One region of the Spongiactinospora sp. 9N601 genome, then DNA from elsewhere that is predicted to be linked to it. Evidence: riboswitches for the same ligand, from Rfam matches in the RefSeq annotation. Region 1 holds a riboswitch; each other region holds the start of a gene.
What was found. A riboswitch is a leader RNA that binds a small molecule or an ion and turns the genes downstream of it on or off. The one in region 1 is predicted to bind thiamine pyrophosphate.
Positions count from the first base shown of each region.

Region 2: another riboswitch for thiamine pyrophosphate. It lies ahead of ACH34R_RS01550 (FAD-dependent oxidoreductase); the one in region 1 lies ahead of thiC (phosphomethylpyrimidine synthase ThiC).
Region 3: another riboswitch for thiamine pyrophosphate. It lies ahead of tenA (thiaminase II); the one in region 1 lies ahead of thiC (phosphomethylpyrimidine synthase ThiC).

Region 1 is NZ_JBIRBB010000003.1:82,250-88,042, forward strand. Features, by position in the region: gene ACH34R_RS07410 (LysR family transcriptional regulator) at 1-24, shown strand, start outside; gene thiC (phosphomethylpyrimidine synthase ThiC) at 940-2,679, opposite strand; TPP riboswitch at 2,675-2,788, opposite strand; gene ACH34R_RS07420 (hypothetical protein) at 2,934-3,482, shown strand; gene ACH34R_RS07425 (Maf family protein) at 3,853-4,446, shown strand; gene ACH34R_RS07430 (EI24 domain-containing protein) at 4,944-5,780, shown strand; gene ACH34R_RS07435 (DUF4192 domain-containing protein) at 5,662-5,793, opposite strand, start outside.
Region 2 is NZ_JBIRBB010000001.1:360,757-366,549, forward strand. Features, by position in the region: gene ACH34R_RS01540 (Rv2175c family DNA-binding protein) at 1-240, opposite strand, end outside; gene ACH34R_RS01545 (NAD(P)/FAD-dependent oxidoreductase) at 281-1,471, opposite strand; TPP riboswitch at 1,602-1,717, shown strand; gene ACH34R_RS01550 (FAD-dependent oxidoreductase) at 2,202-3,386, shown strand; gene thiS (sulfur carrier protein ThiS) at 3,383-3,583, shown strand; gene ACH34R_RS01560 (thiazole synthase) at 3,598-4,401, shown strand; gene pknB (Stk1 family PASTA domain-containing Ser/Thr kinase) at 4,490-5,793, shown strand, end outside.
Region 3 is NZ_JBIRBB010000012.1:298,380-304,172, forward strand. Features, by position in the region: gene ACH34R_RS28505 (LLM class flavin-dependent oxidoreductase) at 1-1,159, shown strand, start outside; gene ACH34R_RS28510 (DUF6492 family protein) at 1,287-2,168, shown strand; TPP riboswitch at 2,238-2,333, shown strand; gene tenA (thiaminase II) at 2,324-3,019, shown strand; gene ACH34R_RS28520 (asparagine synthase-related protein) at 3,259-5,103, shown strand; gene ACH34R_RS28525 (ATP-binding cassette domain-containing protein) at 5,182-5,793, shown strand, end outside.

The DNA of each region.
Region 1 (5,793 bases):
CGCCCCGCTTTCACCCCCACCTGACGGCTCGTCGCGGAATTCGGTCGACGGCATTCTGGCATCCGCCTGCTCGCCGACGCCGGACCTGGTAATCGATTTGGATAGCGTCGGGGCGGTCCTGGAAAGAAGGCGTTGACGGCCGCCTTCGGGGACCACTATGACACCGTGATCGAGCCCCGCACGATCGCGCACGAGCCTGGCGGCTACCTCAGGCTTGAGCCGGATAAATGGGAGAACATCTAATCGGAGAACGGGCGGGCTCCTGAGAAGGCGCGAAAGCGGGCCGGCTCTCGGACGTCGTGGTCGCGCGTGCCGGCCGTGCCGATGGGTAATCGCTCGTCCGTCACTTCTCGTGCAGGCGAGGGGCGGGCCGGGCATCGTCCTGATCGTGGGCGGAGCGTTTGTTCTGGGCCGCCGGGCGGATCACGATCTCGCTGGCCTCTACCTCGCGCGGCTGTCCGATCGCGCGATGGCGTGCCGGTTCATGTTGCGGGCGGACCTCCTCGCGGACCCGGGGTCATCGATGGAGTCGGAGAGTTCGGTACGCACATAACCCGGCTTCGGCACGCCGTCGGCTTCGGCACGCCGTCGGCTTCGGCACGCCGTCGGCCGGCTCCAGTCGCAGTCATTCCATCAGGGTGTGCACGGCGCTCTGGGGCACGGCGTAGACCGCCATCGTGGGCGTGATCCGAGGTGACCGTGCCCCTGCTCGCGGTACAAGACGGCCGCCAGGTCGGCCGAACGCGGCCGGTGGATCAGGATTACATTTTCCCGATTCGCAGTCCCGGCTATTGAGACCTGAAGCCGGGAGGTATGCGACTGCCATAGTCGATAAGGAGGATCGGCGAAGCGGTCGGCTGATGTTCCGGGGCAGAGCCGTCGCCGCTTCCGGAATCTGGCTCTGCCCGTGAGGTGACCCGGTTCAGCCGTGACGAAACATCAGGTGGGGTCGGCGGGCGAGACCGGGAGGTAGATACGGCCGCCGGAGGCGTTGAACTCGGCGGCCTTCTCGCGCAGGCCCTCGGCCAGGGCCTGCTCCTCGTCCAGGCCGCGCCCGGCGGCGTACGCCCGTACGTCCCGCGTGATCTTCATCGAGCAGAAGTGCGGGCCGCACATCGAGCAGAAGTGCGCGGTCTTGGCGGGCGCGGCGGGCAACGTCGCGTCGTGGAACGCCCGCGCGGTGTCCGGGTCGAGGGAGAGGTTGAACTGGTCCTCCCACCGGAAGTCGAACCGCGCGTCCGAAAGCGCGTCGTCCCACGCCTGCGCGCCCGGATGCCCCTTGGCCAGGTCCGCGGCGTGTGCGGCGATCTTGTAGGCGATCACCCCGGCCTTGACGTCATCGCGGTCCGGAAGCCCTAGGTGCTCCTTGGGCGTGACGTAGCAGAGCATCGCGGTGCCGTACCAGCCGATCATCGCCGCGCCGATCGCCGAGGTGATGTGGTCATACCCCGGCGCGATGTCGGTGGTCAGCGGCCCGAGCGTGTAGAACGGCGCGTCGTCGCACCACTCCCGTTGCAGGTCGACGTTCTCCTTGATCTTGTGCATCGGGATGTGCCCGGGGCCCTCGTTCATCACCTGGTTGTCATACTCGGCGGCGATCCGGGTGAGTTCACCCTGGGTGCGCAGTTCGGCGAACTGGGCCTCGTCATTGGCGTCGGAGATCGACCCGGGCCGCAATCCATCGCCCAACGACCAGGTCACGTCGTACGCGGCGAAGATCTCGCACAGCTCCCGGAAGTGGGTGTACAGGAAGTTCTGGCGGTGATGCGCCAGACACCACGCCGCCATGATCGAACCACCGCGCGACACGATGCCCGTACGGCGGCGGGCCGTCAGCGGCACGTACTCCAGCAGTACGCCCGCGTGCACCGTCATGTAGTCCACGCCCTGCTCGGCCTGCTCGACCACGGTGTCTCGGAAGACCTCCCAGGTCAGCTCGGCCGGATCGCCACCGACCTTCTCCACGGCCTGGTAGAGCGGAACCGTCCCGACCGGGACGGGCGAATTGCGCAGGATCCACTCGCGCGTGGTGTGAATGTCCCTGCCGGTGGACAGGTCCATGATGGTGTCGGCGCCCCAGCGGGTCGCCCAGGTCATCTTGGCCACCTCCTCCTCGATCGAGGACGCCACCGCCGAGTTGCCGATGTTGGCGTTCACCTTCACCAGGAAGTTCCGGCCGATGATCATCGGCTCCAGCTCCGGATGGTTGACGTTGGCGGGCAACACCGCCCGGCCCGCCGCCAGCTCGCCCCGGACCACCTCCGGCTCGACCCCTTCCCGGAGCGCGACGAACTCCATCTCAGAGGTGATCTCCCCACGCCGCGCATAAGCGCGCTGCGTCACCGCCCCCGCCCCACTCGCCCGGCGAGGCGACCGCTCAGCGAACGCCGCCGCGTTCCGCAGCGGATCCCCCGAACGCCGCCCATCATCCTCGGGCCGCACCGTACGCCCGGTGTACGACACCGTGTCACCGCGCCCGGCGATCCAGCCCGCACGTAGCGCGGGCAGCCCGCACCGCACGTCGGCGTCGTAGTCCGGGTCGGTGTACGGCCCAGAGGTGTCATAGAGCACCACGGCACCCCCATCAGTGAGCGCCACCTCCCGCATCGGCACCCGCAGATCCGCCCGCTCTCCGTGCAAATACACCTTGCGGGCACGTGTCATCGCAGTGTCGGTCATGACGACTCGATCTCTCCCTACGCCGGCATTACCCGGTCAGGTTCCAGCGGTCAGCAGCCGTCTCAGCCACAATCTCAGCCCGGTTCACCGGACCCCCGCGATCTGTCGTGTCCAACCCTAACCCACACCCTCCCTTCGCCACAGCCCCCACGTGAGTGATCACTTGAAAGGATGAAGCCGTCGAGCACGGCCATGCGGCTTGGTAGTGGATATCGGCTGGCCGGCCCCGTGAATAACGTGGACAATCGGCAATCGTGATGGGGATATCCGGCTTCGAGCCGACCTTTCTCGTCGGGCTTGAAGCCGTCCGCGAGGAACACGGGCCGAGCCTGGCCGCACTTGGTGGCCGGCGTCTTACGGGGTTCGCGATCGTGCGCTTTGTCGAGACCGGGGAATGGTTCGCGGACTGTCCCGTCGTCTTGGACTTCGATGGTGTCCAGGTAGAGATCTGCCACTGGAAGCTCGATGAGCTGTCGATCAGCCGGGACAGCATCGACACGACGACTGCGATCAGTGACTGGGAGTGGTTCGAGCTGACTCCGGCGTGGGTCGGCGCCGACGAACGGCTTGAGCCGTTCGTCGGCCAGGAACTGCGCGAAGTTGCGCTGCTCGAGTGGCGTCCTTCGAGTCATGACGTGGCGGACGGCACCATCGCGGTGGAGTTCGTCTTCGATGCAGGCCGTTTCCACATCGCCAACGCCCTTGATGAGAACAGCATCGATCTCGGCGACGCTCATCCAGAATTCGTGCGGCACCCACTGGGCTGTGGCATGCAGCCTTGCTCTGGGGCGGCCTCCGGTTGATCTCGATGACCGGCAGCAGGGTCGCCTGGGCCAGCGTGCTGATTTGCCGGGAAATGTGCCCAGTGGGGCGGGGACGTCGGCGAGTGGGCCGAGCGGCCGGTCCAAGCCGGCCTTGCCGTCGTTGGTGAGCGGGACGGCGGTCAACATGCCTGGTAACGCCCAGGAGTTTCGTGGCCGGTGGCGAGGGGGTGGGCGGGGCTGGGATGCGGCGCTCATTCCAGAGCTGGGTATGGACCGTGGAAGGTGGCATGATCTTCTCTCTTGCTGGCTATCGTGTCTTTGTTCGATGCGCGAATCGGTTGGCTCTGCCCTGCTCCGCAGGGCTTTGATTGCTTCTCCGCCGCAGGCGGGATCTGATCGGAGGTTTCTTATGACGATCGTGCTGGCTTCCGCTTCGCCTGCCAGGCTTGCGTTGTTGCGGACTGCGGGGCTTGATCCCAAAGTGGTCGTCAGTGGGGTGGATGAGGATGCGGTGACCGCTGACACCCCCGGGGACCTCGCGCTCACGCTTGCTCGGGCGAAGGCCGCCGCTGTGGCCGAGCGGGTGGGGGATGGGCTGGTGATCGGCTGTGACTCGGTCCTGGAGATCGACGGTGTGCCGTACGGCAAGCCCGCGACGCCTGAGGAGGCGACGGCCAGGTGGCAGGCGATGCGCGGGAGCGATGGCCGGCTGCTGACCGGGCATTGCGTGATCGACGCCGCCAGCGGGCGGGAGGCCGCCGAGCTCGGCTCCACTCTGGTGCGCTTCGGGACGCCCACCGATGCCGAGATCGCTGCGTATGTGGCGACGGGGGAGCCGCTGCGCGTCGCGGGGGCATTTGCGCTGGAGGGCTTCGGCGGTTGGTTCGTCGAGGGCATCGACGGGGACCACGGCAATGTCCTTGGCATCTCCCTTCCTCTTCTGCGTCGCCTCTTCGCCGAATTGGGCGTCGAACTGCCCGCCCTCTGGCGCGTCGATCGTTGATCAGACCTCTCTTGGTGTCATGCGGACCGCCCCGGCCGGGTACGGCCGGCACTGGTCGCACGTGAAACGGTCATCGCCGGGTGGTGGCGGGGTGTCCTCCTTCGGAGCCGATCGCGTGCCGCGATGTGGTGGGGCTTTCCTGCGGCCGGTGTGGCCGACCTGTGCGATGGCCCGGTTTGAACGTTCCCATTTACAGCGCTCGGTGGACACCGCCTCGGAGGCGGACGGCAGCGGGTGAAATAGCGAGATCCGGCGTTGTCCGGAAACGGTATGTCGGGTCTTCCGTGGTGGGTGGCGTCTCCTTTGCGCAGGTCGTGGTATGTATGTCCGGCTCTGCTCCGCGAGATGCGACGTTGCTCTGCCCCCTCGTCGCTGCGCTCGCCCTCCCGGTCCGGTGGGTCTCGTGTGACTCGGTGCCGACGCCTTAGGGCGGGTGAGGCGGTGGGCGGGGGATCATCGGGACGCCAGGGTGGGCGGGAGGCGTTAGCCTGCCGGGCATGGCTGCATTGCGGGCGTTCTTCGGTGGCATCGGGTTCTTCTTTCAGGGCATGCGCTGGTGCGCTCGGCACCCGCGGTGGTGGCTCTTCGGGCTGCTGCCCGCTCTGGTCACGTTGGTCATCTATGTTGTGGCGCTGGTCTTCCTTGGAGGACGTGCCGGGGACCTGGCGGACTTCGCGACGCCGTTCGCGGATGGCTGGAACCCCGGCCTGCGTGACACCATGCGCTTCCTCCTGGGGATCGTGATCTTCGGGATGGGTCTGGCCCTCGCCGTGCTCACCTTCACCGCGCTGACGCTGATCGTCGGCGAGCCGTTCTACGAGAAGCTGTCGGAGAAGGTCGAGGAGTCTCACGGGGAGGTGCCCGGGGGCAACGACGTGCCATTGTGGCGGTCGATCCCCCGATCGATCCGCGACAGCCTGGTCACCCTCTGGTTCGTGCTGCTCTTCACGATCCCGTTGTTCGCGCTCGGGTTCGTGCCGGTGATCGGGCAGACGGTGGTGCCGGTGCTCGGGGCGGCCGTCTCGGGCTTCTTCCTGACGGTGGAGCTGACCACGCTCGCCATGGAGCGCCGGGGCATGCGGCGTAAGGAGCGCTTCCGCGTGCTGCGCGCGAACAAGGCGGGGGCGCTGGGCTTCGGAGTCGTCGTGTTCCTCATCTTCCTCATTCCGGTCGGGGCGGTCGTGGCCATGCCGGTCGCGGTGGCGGGTGCGGCGATCATGGTGCGGCTCCATCTCGGGCCGGCGGCGCAGGCACTGCCCCTGGATCAGGGGGATCGCGGTCCGGGGACGCCGCCGCATTCGTCGCGTCCGCCGCAGCCTCCGGGCCGCTCGTGAACGCCTCCTCGGC
Region 2 (5,793 bases), on a different contig from region 1:
GTCACCGAGCACGGTCAGCGTGCCCGGCAGGCCCTTGAGCACATCGTCAGCGGCCAGGAAGGCGGCGGGCACCTGGGGCTCGCCACCGTCCCGGCGTACTCCGATGATCTTGCGGTCCTTCAGCAGTTGCTTGGCCCGGCCGGCCGACAGGCCCAGCCGCTTGGCCACTTCCGACAGCGGGATCCACTCCCCTACCAACTCGTCGGTCTGCTGGTCGATCTGTGCAACAGAAAGCGTCACGAATCCACCAGTACCACGACTGGGCGATCTGCAAACACCCTCAGGCGACCACGCAATCGCGCAGCATGGTGCCGGGATCGGCCAGGCGGCGGGCGTCGAGCCGCCGGCCGGCCTCCACGATCCGCCTGCCCTGGACGAGGTCGCGAGGGCGATCGACGGTGAGGATCGCGGTCAGCCGGTCATCGCCGGTCAGCCAGCAGATGGCCCATTTGGCGTCGGTGTGCGGGTCGCCCCGCAGGACGCGGCGGGCGGCGCGCGGGCCCGCGTGGTACCCGGCGTACTGCACCATGTGCCCGAACTGCTCCGACCAGAAGTAGGGCACCGGGTCGTAGACGGCGTCCTCGCCGAGAATGGCCGCGGCGGCGACGTCGGGCGCGCCGAGCGCGGTGTCCCAGTGCTCCACCCGCAGCCGGCGCGCGAACCTGCGCGACCACCAGGCGGCGCAGTCGCCGACCGCGACGACGCCGGGCAGCGAGGTGCGCAGGTGCTCGTCGGTCACGACCCCGTCGGCCAGCTCGATGCCGGAACCGGACAGCCAGCCGATCGCCGGGCGGACGCCCACGCCGGTGACGACGACGTCGGCCTTGATCCGCGAGCCGTCGGCGAGCGTGAGCCCGTCGTGGTCGACCGAGGCGACCCGTGTGGAAAGGCGCAGCTCGACCCCGGCCTCCGCGTACCACGGGACCGTCCACGCGCCCGCGTCGTCGCCGAGCGCCGCGCTCAGCGGGGTGGGAGCGGCCTCCACGACGACCACGTCGCACCCGGCGCGGGCCGCCGCGGTGGTGACCTCCGCGCCGATCCAGCCCGCGCCGATGACCGCCACCCGGACCCCGGGCGCGAGCCGGTCGCGCAGCTCCAGGGCGTCGTCGATGGTCCGCAGCACGTGCTGGCGGCCCTCACCGCGCAGCCTGATCGGCGTGGCGCCGGTCGCGATCACCAGCCCGTCGTACGGCAGCTCGCCCTCGGTCGTCTCGACCACTCCGGGCCGCAGCCCCTTGGCGGCCACGGCCTGACGCCAGTCGATCTTCAGGGCGTCGAGGTCGAGGTCGACGTAGGTCGAGTCGATCTCCTTCTCCCTGTTCAGCACGGCCTTGGAGAGCGGCGGGCGGTCATAGGGCCGGTGCCGCTCCTCTCCGATCAGAGTGATTCTGCCGTCGTACCCGTGGGCCCGAAGGGCCTCAAGACTGCGCACACCGGCGAGCCCGGCTCCCACCACCACGACCTGATTCACAACCCACGACCCTAAGTCGGCGCATCGAAAGCGCGCCAATGGCGATTCGACAACGAAAACGCTAATCCATGTACACGCCCGCAGCTGACACCCCGTGCGGGGTCACTTCTGCGGACGCTTAGGCTAGAAGGGATAAACGCACGGGAGTCCGGACGAACCGGGCTGAGAGGAGGGCTGTCACGGCCCTCGACCGTAACAGAACCTGATCCGGGTCATGCCGGCGAAGGGAGCGATCGGCCGCATGAGGCCACAGCGCAGCGAGCACCACCGAAGCGAGCAAAACCGCCACCAACCAGTCGATCGGGAACGAAGGAACCTGGTAGGGGCCTCCGAGGAGACCGGCTCGGAAGGAGCCACCCACGATGGGCGTACCCCGCCCAGGGCGGCCCCAAGCGAAGGTATGCGGAGTGTCGATCCCCCAGGTGGGGATGAGTTCGGCCCGAAACCCGCGGCCGGAGTCGCGAGCCTCCCGCACGCCGTGTCCCCCGGCGGGCTCGCGAACGGCCCGAAACCCCTCGGCGACCCCCCGGGCGTCCCCGCTCCCCCGCCGCTGAGCGCGGCCGGAGGCGTACCGGCGTCCGGTGGCGCCCCACTCGCCGATTCCCCGGGTACGGACGCGCCGGGACCGAAAAACCCGGCCGGACACGGAAGCACCCCAACCAGGGTTGATGGCGGCCCGCAAACGGCCGCAGAGCCCGCCGGGCGGCTCGCGGGCCGAGCGGGGCGGGTCGTGGTGGTGGGAGGCGGCGTCGTCGGGCTGAGCGTCGCGTGGCGGGCGGCCCGGGAGGGCGCGGCCGTGACGGTCATCGACCCCGATCCTGGGGGCGGCGCGTCGTACGCCGCGGCCGGGATGCTCGCGCCGGTGAGCGAGGTCACCTACACCGAGGAGCCGCTGCTGCGGCTGGGGGTGGACTCCCTCGCCCGCTGGCCGCGCTTCGCCGCCGAACTCACCGAGGCCACCGGCGACGACCTCGACCTGCGCTCGGCGGGCACGCTGGACGTCGCCTTCGGCGCGGACGACCTGGCGGCGCTGGGCGAGCTGGCGGAGTTCATGGCCAAACTGGACCTCCCCGTCGAACGGCTCACCGGCCGCGAGTGCCGCCGCCTGGAGCCCATGCTGGCCCCGTCGGTGCGCGGCGGCCTGCTCGCCCCCGGCGACTCCTGGGTGAACCCGCGCCGGGTGACCCGCGCCCTGCTCACCGCCCTGTCCAGGCTCGGTGTCCCGGTGCTGCGCCGCCGGGTCGCCGAAGTGGTGGTGGCCGGCGGCACGGTCCAGGGCGTACGGCTCGCGGCGGCGGACGCCGAGCCCGGCTCGCGCGGCGTGCGGCCCGGCCGCGCCCCGCTCCCCCGTCAGGACTCCGGGGCGGCCCCGGAGCAGATCCCGGCGGACCAGGTGGTGCTGGCGGCCGGGGCGTGGACCGGCTCGCTGCCCGGGGTGCCCGGCGGCGTGCTGCCCCCGGTACGACCGGTCAAGGGCCAGATCATGCGCCTGCGCACGCCCTATCCCGCGCTGACCCGCTGTGTGCGCGGCACCGTCCACGGCTCCCCCGTCTACCTGGTGCCGCGCGGAGACGGCGAGGTGGTGCTCGGAGCCACCCAGGAGGAGATGGGCTTCGACACCCGTGTCACGGCCGGCGGCCTGTGGGAGATCCTGCGCGACGCCAGGGAACTGGTGCCGGGCGTCACCGAGTGGGAGGTCACCGACGTGGTGGCCGGACTGCGCCCGGGGACGCCCGACAACCTGCCCGCGATCGGCCGCACCGCGCTGCCGGGGCTCCTGGTCGCCACCGGCCATCACCGGGGCGGCGTACTGCTCGCCCCCCTCACCGCCGATCTGGTCGTCCGCCTGCTGGCGGGCGAGACGATCGTGGACCACCCCTGTTCACCATCGCGTTTCGAGGAAAGCACCGAATGAAAGTGACCATCAACGGCAGCCCGTACGACCTCCCCGAGGGGGCCACCGTGGCGAACGCCGTGACCGCGCTCACCACCGCGACCTCGGGTGTGGCGGTCGCGTTGAACGAGGAGGTCATCACCAGGGGGGCGTGGGAGTCGACCGCGCTTTCCGAGCGGGACCGCGTGGAAGTGCTCACCGCGGTGCAGGGAGGATGACGATGACCGGTCAGATGACCGAGCAGGCGGCGGGCCCGCCGCCGGTGAACGGCGCGGCGGAGGAGGACCGGTTCACCATCGCCGGCCGGGCGTTCGGCTCCCGGCTGATCATGGGAACCGGCGGCGCGCCCTCCCTGGAGGTGCTCGACCGGGCGCTGGCCGCCTCGGGCACCGAGCTGACCACGGTGGCGATGCGGCGGGTGGACCCGTCCGCGCCCGGGTCCGTGCTCGACGTACTGCGGCGGCGCGGCATCGCGGTGCTGCCGAACACCGCCGGCTGCTACACGGCGGGCGACGCCGTGCTGACCGCCCGGCTGGCCCGCGAGGCGCTGGGCACCAACTGGGTGAAGGTCGAGGTCATCAACGACGAGCGCACCCTGCTGCCCGACCCGATCGAGACCTTCGACGCCGCCGAGCGGCTGATCGCCGACGGGTTCGTGGTGCTGCCCTACATCGGCGACGATCCGGCGCTGGCCAGGAGGCTGGAGCAGGCCGGGTGCGCCGCCGTGATGCCGCTGGGCTCGCCGATCGGCTCGGGCCTCGGCATCCGCAACCCGCACAGCATCGAACTGATCGTGGAGGCCGTCTCGGTGCCGGTGATCCTGGACGCGGGCATCGGCACCGCCAGCGACGCGGCCCTGGCCATGGAACTCGGCTGCGAGGCGGTCATGCTGGCCACCGCGGTCACCCGCGCGCAACGGCCGGAGCGGATGGCCGCGGCGATGCGGTCGGCCGTCGAGGCCGGGCGGCTGGCCAGGCTGGCGGGGCGCATTCCACGCAGAAGGTACGCCGAGGCGTCCTCGCCGCTGACTCCCTAGCGTTCTTGCCCAACCTGTGGGAACGGCTCGGCATCGGTTTGGGACGTAGGCGCGGTGCCCCGCGCAAATCGCCCGTAAACTCGGGCTTGTGGACACGACGCTTGCCGATCCCCTCATCGGGAGACTCCTCGACGGGCGCTACCGCGTCGAGTCCCGGATCGCCAGGGGCGGCATGGCGACGGTCTATGTCGCCCTGGACATCCGGCTCGACCGCACCGTCGCCCTGAAGGTGATGCATCGGTCCCTCGCCGAGGACCCGGCGTTCGTGCGCAGGTTCATCGGCGAGGCCAAGTCGGCCGCCAGCCTGTCCCATCCCAACGTGGTCCAGGTGTTCGACCAGGGCACCGACGGCGACGTGGTCTTCCTGTCGATGGAGTACGTCCCGGGCCGCACGCTGCGCGACGTGCTGCGCGAGCGGGGCAGGCTGACCGGGCGGGAGGCGCTGGAGGTCATGATCCCGGTGCTCGCGGCGCTGGGGGCGGCCCACCAGAAGGGCCTGATCCACCGCGACGTGAAGCCGGAGAACGTACTGCTGGCCGCCGACGGCCGGGTCAAGGTGGTCGACTTCGGGCTCGCCCGCGCCGTGGAGGCGAGCAACCAGACCCGCACCGGCGTCATGATCGGCACGATCGGCTACATGTCGCCCGAGCAGGTGACCACCGGCCGCACCGATGCCAGAAGCGACGTCTACGCGGCGGGCATCATGCTGTTCGAGCTGGTCACGGGCGGCCCGCCCTATTCCGGCGAGGCGCCGATGACGATCGCCTACAAGCACGTCCACGAGGACGTCCCGCCGCCGTCGTCGGTGACGCCGGAGACGCCGCCCGCGCTCGACGCGCTGGTGGCGGCGGCGGCCTGCCGCGACCCCGAAGAGCGGCCCGCCGACGCCACGGCGCTGCTGATCCGGGCCGTGGAGACGCACCGGGCGCTGGCCGGAGACGCCGCCCCGCGCGCCGGTGAGACCGTGGCCGGCCGGTCCGCGCCGGGCGGGCCGGCGGTGCCCGGTATGACCGCCACCGTCTCGGTCCCGCACGCGGCGACGGCCCCCGCCGCCCCCGGGCACACGCTGATCCAGCCGCGTCCGCAGTTGCCCGAGCGCCGCGGCCCGTCGCGCCTGTGGGGCGCCATGCCGCCCGCGGGGCGTTTCCTGAGCGTGCTGGGCGCGGTGATGGTGGTGGCCATCGCCGTCACCGGCTGGTACTTCGCGCAGAGCGACCCGATCAAGGTCCCCGAGATGCTCGGCAAGAACATCGACCTGGCCAAATCCCAGATGGTGGGCCGCGGGTTCGTCGTGGTGATCGGCGACGGCGTCCACGACGACAAGGCCGCCGAGGGCACCGTGGTCAAGATGGACCCCGTGGCCGGTACCGAGGTGGACGACGGCGCGAAGGT
Region 3 (5,793 bases), on a different contig from region 1:
CGTCCGGTACGCGAGCAGGTTCCGGCTGGAGCCGATCACCCTGCTGACCGGGGTGGCGACCGCCACCGAGCGGATCGGCCTGATCGCGACGGCCTCCACGACCTACCTTGAGCCGTACAACCTCGCCCGCCTGTTCGCCTCGCTCGACCACATCAGCCGGGGCAGGGCGGGCTGGAACATCGTGACCACCGGCGCGTCGCAGGCCGCCGCCAACTTCGGGCTGGAGACGCACCCGGTACACGCCGACCGGTACGCCAGGGCCAGGGAGTTCCTGGAAGCCGTCACCGCCCTGTGGGACAGCTGGGAGGACGACGCCCTGGTCATCGACCGGGAGAGCGGGATCTTCGCGGACACCTCCAAGATCCACCGCATCGACCACGCCGGGGCGCTGCTGCGCGTCGCCGGGCCGCTGAACGTCCCGCGCTCCCCGCAGGGCAGGCCCGTCTACGTGCAGGCGGGCTCCTCGAAAGACGGCAGGGCCTTCGCCGCCGCCTACGCCGAGGCGATCTTCACCGCCCACCAGACGCTCGGCGACGCCCGCGACTTCTACGCCGACATCAAGGCCAGGGTCAAGAGCGAGGGCCGCGACCCCGACCAGGTCAGGGTGCTGCCGGGGATCAGCCCGTTCATCGGCTCCACCGAGGCCGAGGCGCTGGAGCTTCAGGAGGAGTTCGACGAGCTGATCCAGCCGGAGTACTCCCTGCACCAGCTCGACCAGCTCCTCGGGGTGGACCTGCGCGGGTACGACCTGGACGGGCCGTTCCCCGCGGACGTGCTGCCCACCACCGGCGACCGGCAGGAGAGCAGCCGCTTCAAGCTGGTGGCCGACATCGTGCGGCGCGAGGCCCCGACGATCCGGCAGTTGCTGCGCAGGCTGGCCGGGGCGCGGGGGCACTGGGTGACGGCGGGCGCCCCCGAGCAGATCGCCGACCGGATCGAGGAGTGGTTCACCGGCAGCGCGGCCGACGGGTTCAACATAATGCCGCCGTACCTGCCCGGCGGCTTCGACGCGTTCACCGGCCACGTGGTCCCCATTCTGCGGAAACGGGGCCTGTTCCGGACCGAGTACGAGGGCTCCACACTTCGCGAACACTATGGGCTCCAGCGCCCGCCGAGTCGTTTCGGCGCAGCGCTCCGAGGGGCCGAAAACCGCTGGTAGAGTAACGTTTCCTGGCACGTTCCAACACGCCCGTTGCCGAAGCCTCGCGCAGGCGGTAGAAGAAGTGACGGCAGTGAATCGGGGGCGCTTATTCGTACCCTCCGGCAGGGATGGGAGCGGGATACCCGTGAGCAGGAAATTAGCGGTCATCACCCCGAGCTACGGACCGGACTCGGAGCTTTTCGGCGAGCTCCACCGGTCCGTGCTCCACCACACGTCACAAGACACCGTCCACCACGTCATCGTGCCCACCGCGGACCAGGCGGTGTTCGCCAGGTTCGCGGGCCCGCGGTGCCGGATCTGGACCGAACCCGAGCTTCTCCCCCGCCGCTATGTCCGCGTTCCTCGCAGCGGACTGTGGGCCAATCTGCGCAGACCATGGCCACCTGTGCGCGGCTGGGTCATCCAGCAGGCGCTCAAGATAGCCGCCGCCGCGCACGTGGACGCCGATGTGGCGCTACTGCTCGACTCCGACGTCGTGCTGGTGCGGCCGACCCGCGCGGAGAGCTTCACCACCGACGACCGGCTGTGCCTTTACCGGCTCGAAGACGGCGTACACGCGGGAATGGACCGGCATATCAAGTGGCACCACGCGGCGCGCGGCCTTTTGGGCCTGCCCGCCACCCGGGCGCTGCCGCTCCCCGATTACGTCAGTTCGCTCAACTTCTGGGACCCGGCCCTCGTGCGGGAGATGCAGGAACGCATCACGAAGGTCACCGGGCGGCACTGGATGGACGCCTTCAACTCGCACCTGCACATTTCCGAGTTCATCCTTTACGGGGTCTTCGTGGACGAGGTCGTGGGCGCGGCGGCGGGCCGCCCGCCGTACACCGACTCGGTGTGCCACAACCGCTGGGACGACACCCCGCTCGACCTCGCCGCCGCCCTCGACTTCGCCGACCGGCTGACCCCGTCCGCGGTCGGGATGATGATCTCGGCCAAGTCCCGCACCCCGTGGGACGTCCGGCTCGCCGCCGTGCAGCGCTGCGCGCAGGTGGCCGGGGGCTGACCGCGCCGATCCGCGTACGCCCTGCCCGCCTCCCCCCGGCGGGGCGTTCGGACACGACCTGCTACGGTGACCCATGACGCGGGGTGCCCGGCGCGCCGGGCTGAGATCACACCCGTAGAACCTGCTCTAGTTCGGACTAGCGAAGGGACGTCACCGTGGGTGAGGGTTCGTTCTGCACTGAGGTCTGGCAGCGCACCGCGAAGCTGGTGCGGGCCATCCACGAGCACCCGTTCAACACCGCGCTCGGCGCGGGCACGCTCGACCGCGACAAGTTCGCGTTCTACATCGTCCAGGACGCCCGCTATCTGGAGGCGTTCTCCAAGGCGCTGGCCACCGCCTCCACGCGCGCGGGCGACGTCGACGAGGCGGCCTTCTACGCGCAGAGCGCGAACACCGCGCTGACCGCGGAGGCGTCGCTGCACGCCGGTTACATCGAGGAGTACGGCCTGAGCCCGGACGACCTGTCCGGGATCGCGACGTCGCCGACCTGCCTCGGCTACTCCTCGTACTTGCAGGCCACCGCGCTGTCGGCGCCCTACCCGGTGCTCGCGGCGGCGGTCCTCCCCTGCTTCTGGGTCTACCAGGACGTGGGCGAGGCGCTGCTGGAGCGTACCGCCGGCGCCGCCGACCACCCCTACCGCGCCTGGATCTCCACCTACGCCGACCCGGCGTTCGCCGAGTCGGTCACCCAGGCCAAGGAGATCACCGACCGGCTGGCCGCGGCGGCCGGCCCGCAGACGCGCGAACAGATGGTCCACGCCTTCTGCCGGGCCACCGAGTACGAGTGGATGTTCTGGGACAGCGCGTGGCGGCAGGAGACCTGGCCCACCGCGGAGTGGGTCTCGCTCTGAACCGACCCCGAGTCGGGGGCCGCTGTCGATATCCGGCGCGCCCAGGGATGCGTACCAAGATTGTTCGCGGAGCGTAACCGTCCGGATACTTATGGTGACCACTTCCTGATCGGTAGACATGGCGGGTGACCGAAGGTCTATCGCGGAAAGGAGCGCGGTCCCATGAGCGCGACAGATATCCGGCCTGCCCGGCAGTCCCGGTTTCCCGACCCCCAAGCCTGACGGGCGGGGGAACAACGGTGCGAGGGGAGCCGTGGTTCGCCGTCCTTCCCGACGGGGCGGCCGGGGCCGCCGCGGCAGGGGCGCTGCGCCCGTGGGCGAGCGGTGTGATCGATCACGCGTCCGGCCGTCCGTGGCTGGTCGGCGAGTGGCCGTGTGATCAGATCCGCCACGCCCGCGCGGGCTCGGCGCAGGTGGCGGTGCTCGGGCGATGCCCGGTCACCACCGCCGACCTGGCGCGGCGGCTGGACCGGATACGTGATCTGAACGAGGTGGAACGCGTGGTCGCGGGGCTGCCCGGCAGCTTCCACCTGATCGCCGCGGTCGGCGGCAGGGTGCGAGCCCGGGGCAGCGCCTCGGCGGTGCGCCGGATATTCCAGGCCCGGGTGGCGGGCGTGACGGTGGCGGCCAGCCGCTCCGACGTGCTGGCCACGGTGACCGGCGCGCCGGTCGACGAGGGCGTCCTCGCCGCGCGGCTGCTGCCGTACTGCGCGGCCTGGCCGCTCCAGCAGGCGGGGGTGTGGCGCGGCGTCACCGGGGTGCCGCCCGACCACTGCCTGATCCTGGAGCCGGACGGCACGGCGACGCTGCGCCGCTGGTGGAGTCCGCCGGAGCCGGCGCTGCCGCTGGCCGAGGGCGCGGAGGCGGTGCGCGACGCGCTGGTCGCGGCGGTCGGCTCCTGCGCGAAGGGCGGTTCCCACTACGGCGACACGATCAGCGCCGACCTGTCCGGCGGGCTCGACTCCACCGCTCTGTGCTTCCTGGCCGGGCGCGGCTCGGGCCGCCTGGTGACCATTCATCGCCAGGGCGCCGACATCGGCCCCAGCGGGTCGGGCGACACGGTGTGGGCGCGCCGGGCCGCCGCGGCGCTGCCCAACGCCAGGCACCTCACGGCCGGGCGCGACGACGTCCCGCCGTGGTTCGGCGGGCTGACCGAGCCCCGGCAGGCCCTGGAGGAGCCCCCCGGCTGGGTGCGTGACACCGCGCGGATCGCCTACGTGACCGACCGGCTGATCGCGGCCGGTTCCTACCTGCACCTGACGGGGGTGGGCGGCGACGAGTTGTTCTCGGTCCAGCCGTCCTATCTGCACGATCTCGTCCGGCGCCGGCCGCTGACCGCGCTCGCGCACCTGCGCGGCCACCGCATGCCGTGGTGGCGGGCGCTGCGGGAGCTGGCCGAGCGCGACTCGCACGCCGCGTGGCTGGCGGCGTGCGCGGGCGGCCTGAGCAGCGAGCCCGCGTCCGGCGGCGCGCTCGCGCTGACCTGGGGCACGCCGCCGCGGATGCCCGTGTGGGCCACCGGGCAGGCGGTCCAGGCGGCCCGTGGCGTGCTGTCCGGGATCGCCGACGACGAGCCGCCGCCGCTGTGCCGGCGCCGGGCCCAGCACGCGGCCCTGCTCCAGGCGCGTACGGCGGGCGCCGGGCTCCGGCAGGTCGAGCAGGCCACCGTCCGCCTCGGGCTGCCCTACGCCGCGCCCTACCTGGACGACGCCGTGATCGAGGCGGCGCTGTCGGTACGTCCGCACGAACGCGGCGCGCCCGGCCTGCGCAAGCCGCTGCTCGCCGCCGCGATGGACGGGCTGGTGCCGCGGCCCTTCCTCGGCCGCCCGCCGCGCAGCGGGCCCGCCGCCGAGTTCTACGCGGGGCTGCGCCGGCACCGCACGGAGTTGATGGACCTGTTCTCCTCCTCGCTGCTCGCCCGGCTCGGGCTGATCGACCCCGCGGCGCTGCGGGCCGCCCTCACCGGGCCACGGCCGCCGCTGCACGCCGTCGCCCCGCTGTCGCGGACCCTCGCCTGCGAGATCTGGCTGCGCTCGCTGTCGGGGCGGGAGCGGATGTCCGCGATGGCGATCGGAGGACGCTGATGCCGCCCGTGACCTGCGCGCCCGCGCCGCCACCGGCCTCATGAACGGCCCGACCGAGCACGCCCGGCCGGGGGCGTGATGGCACCCGACACCACCCACCACCGCCGGACCGGCCTGCACCGGCGCAACGCGCCCTGGGGGGCCTCGCCCGCCGTCTACACCCGGGCGCTGGCCAAGTCCTACCGGAGCGTGCCCGCCGTGGCCGGGATCGATCTCAGCGTGGAGGCCGGCGAGCTGTTCGCGTTCGTCGGCCCCAACGGGGCGGGCAAGTCCACCACCATGGCCATGCTGTGCACGCTGCTGCGCCCGACCACGGGCCAGGCGCGGGTGGCGGGGGTCGACGTCCTCGCCGACCCGATGGAGGTCAGGCGGCGCATCGGCCTGGTCCTCCAGGACTCGGCGTGCGACGGCGACCTCACCGTCGCCGAGCATCTGCGCTTCCACGCCGCGCTGCACGGCATGGGCAGGCACGAGACCCGCCGCCGCATGGACGAGGCGCTCGACCTGCTCGGCCTGTACGACGAGCGCGAAATCCGGGCGCGGGCCCTGTCGGGCGGCGGCAGACGCCGCCTGGCCATCGCCCGCGGGCTGCTCACCTCCCCGCAGGTGCTGTTCCTGGACGAGCCCACCCGGGGGCTCGATCCCGCCGCCCGCGCCCAGGTCTGGGAGCACCTGCTCCAGCTCCGCCGG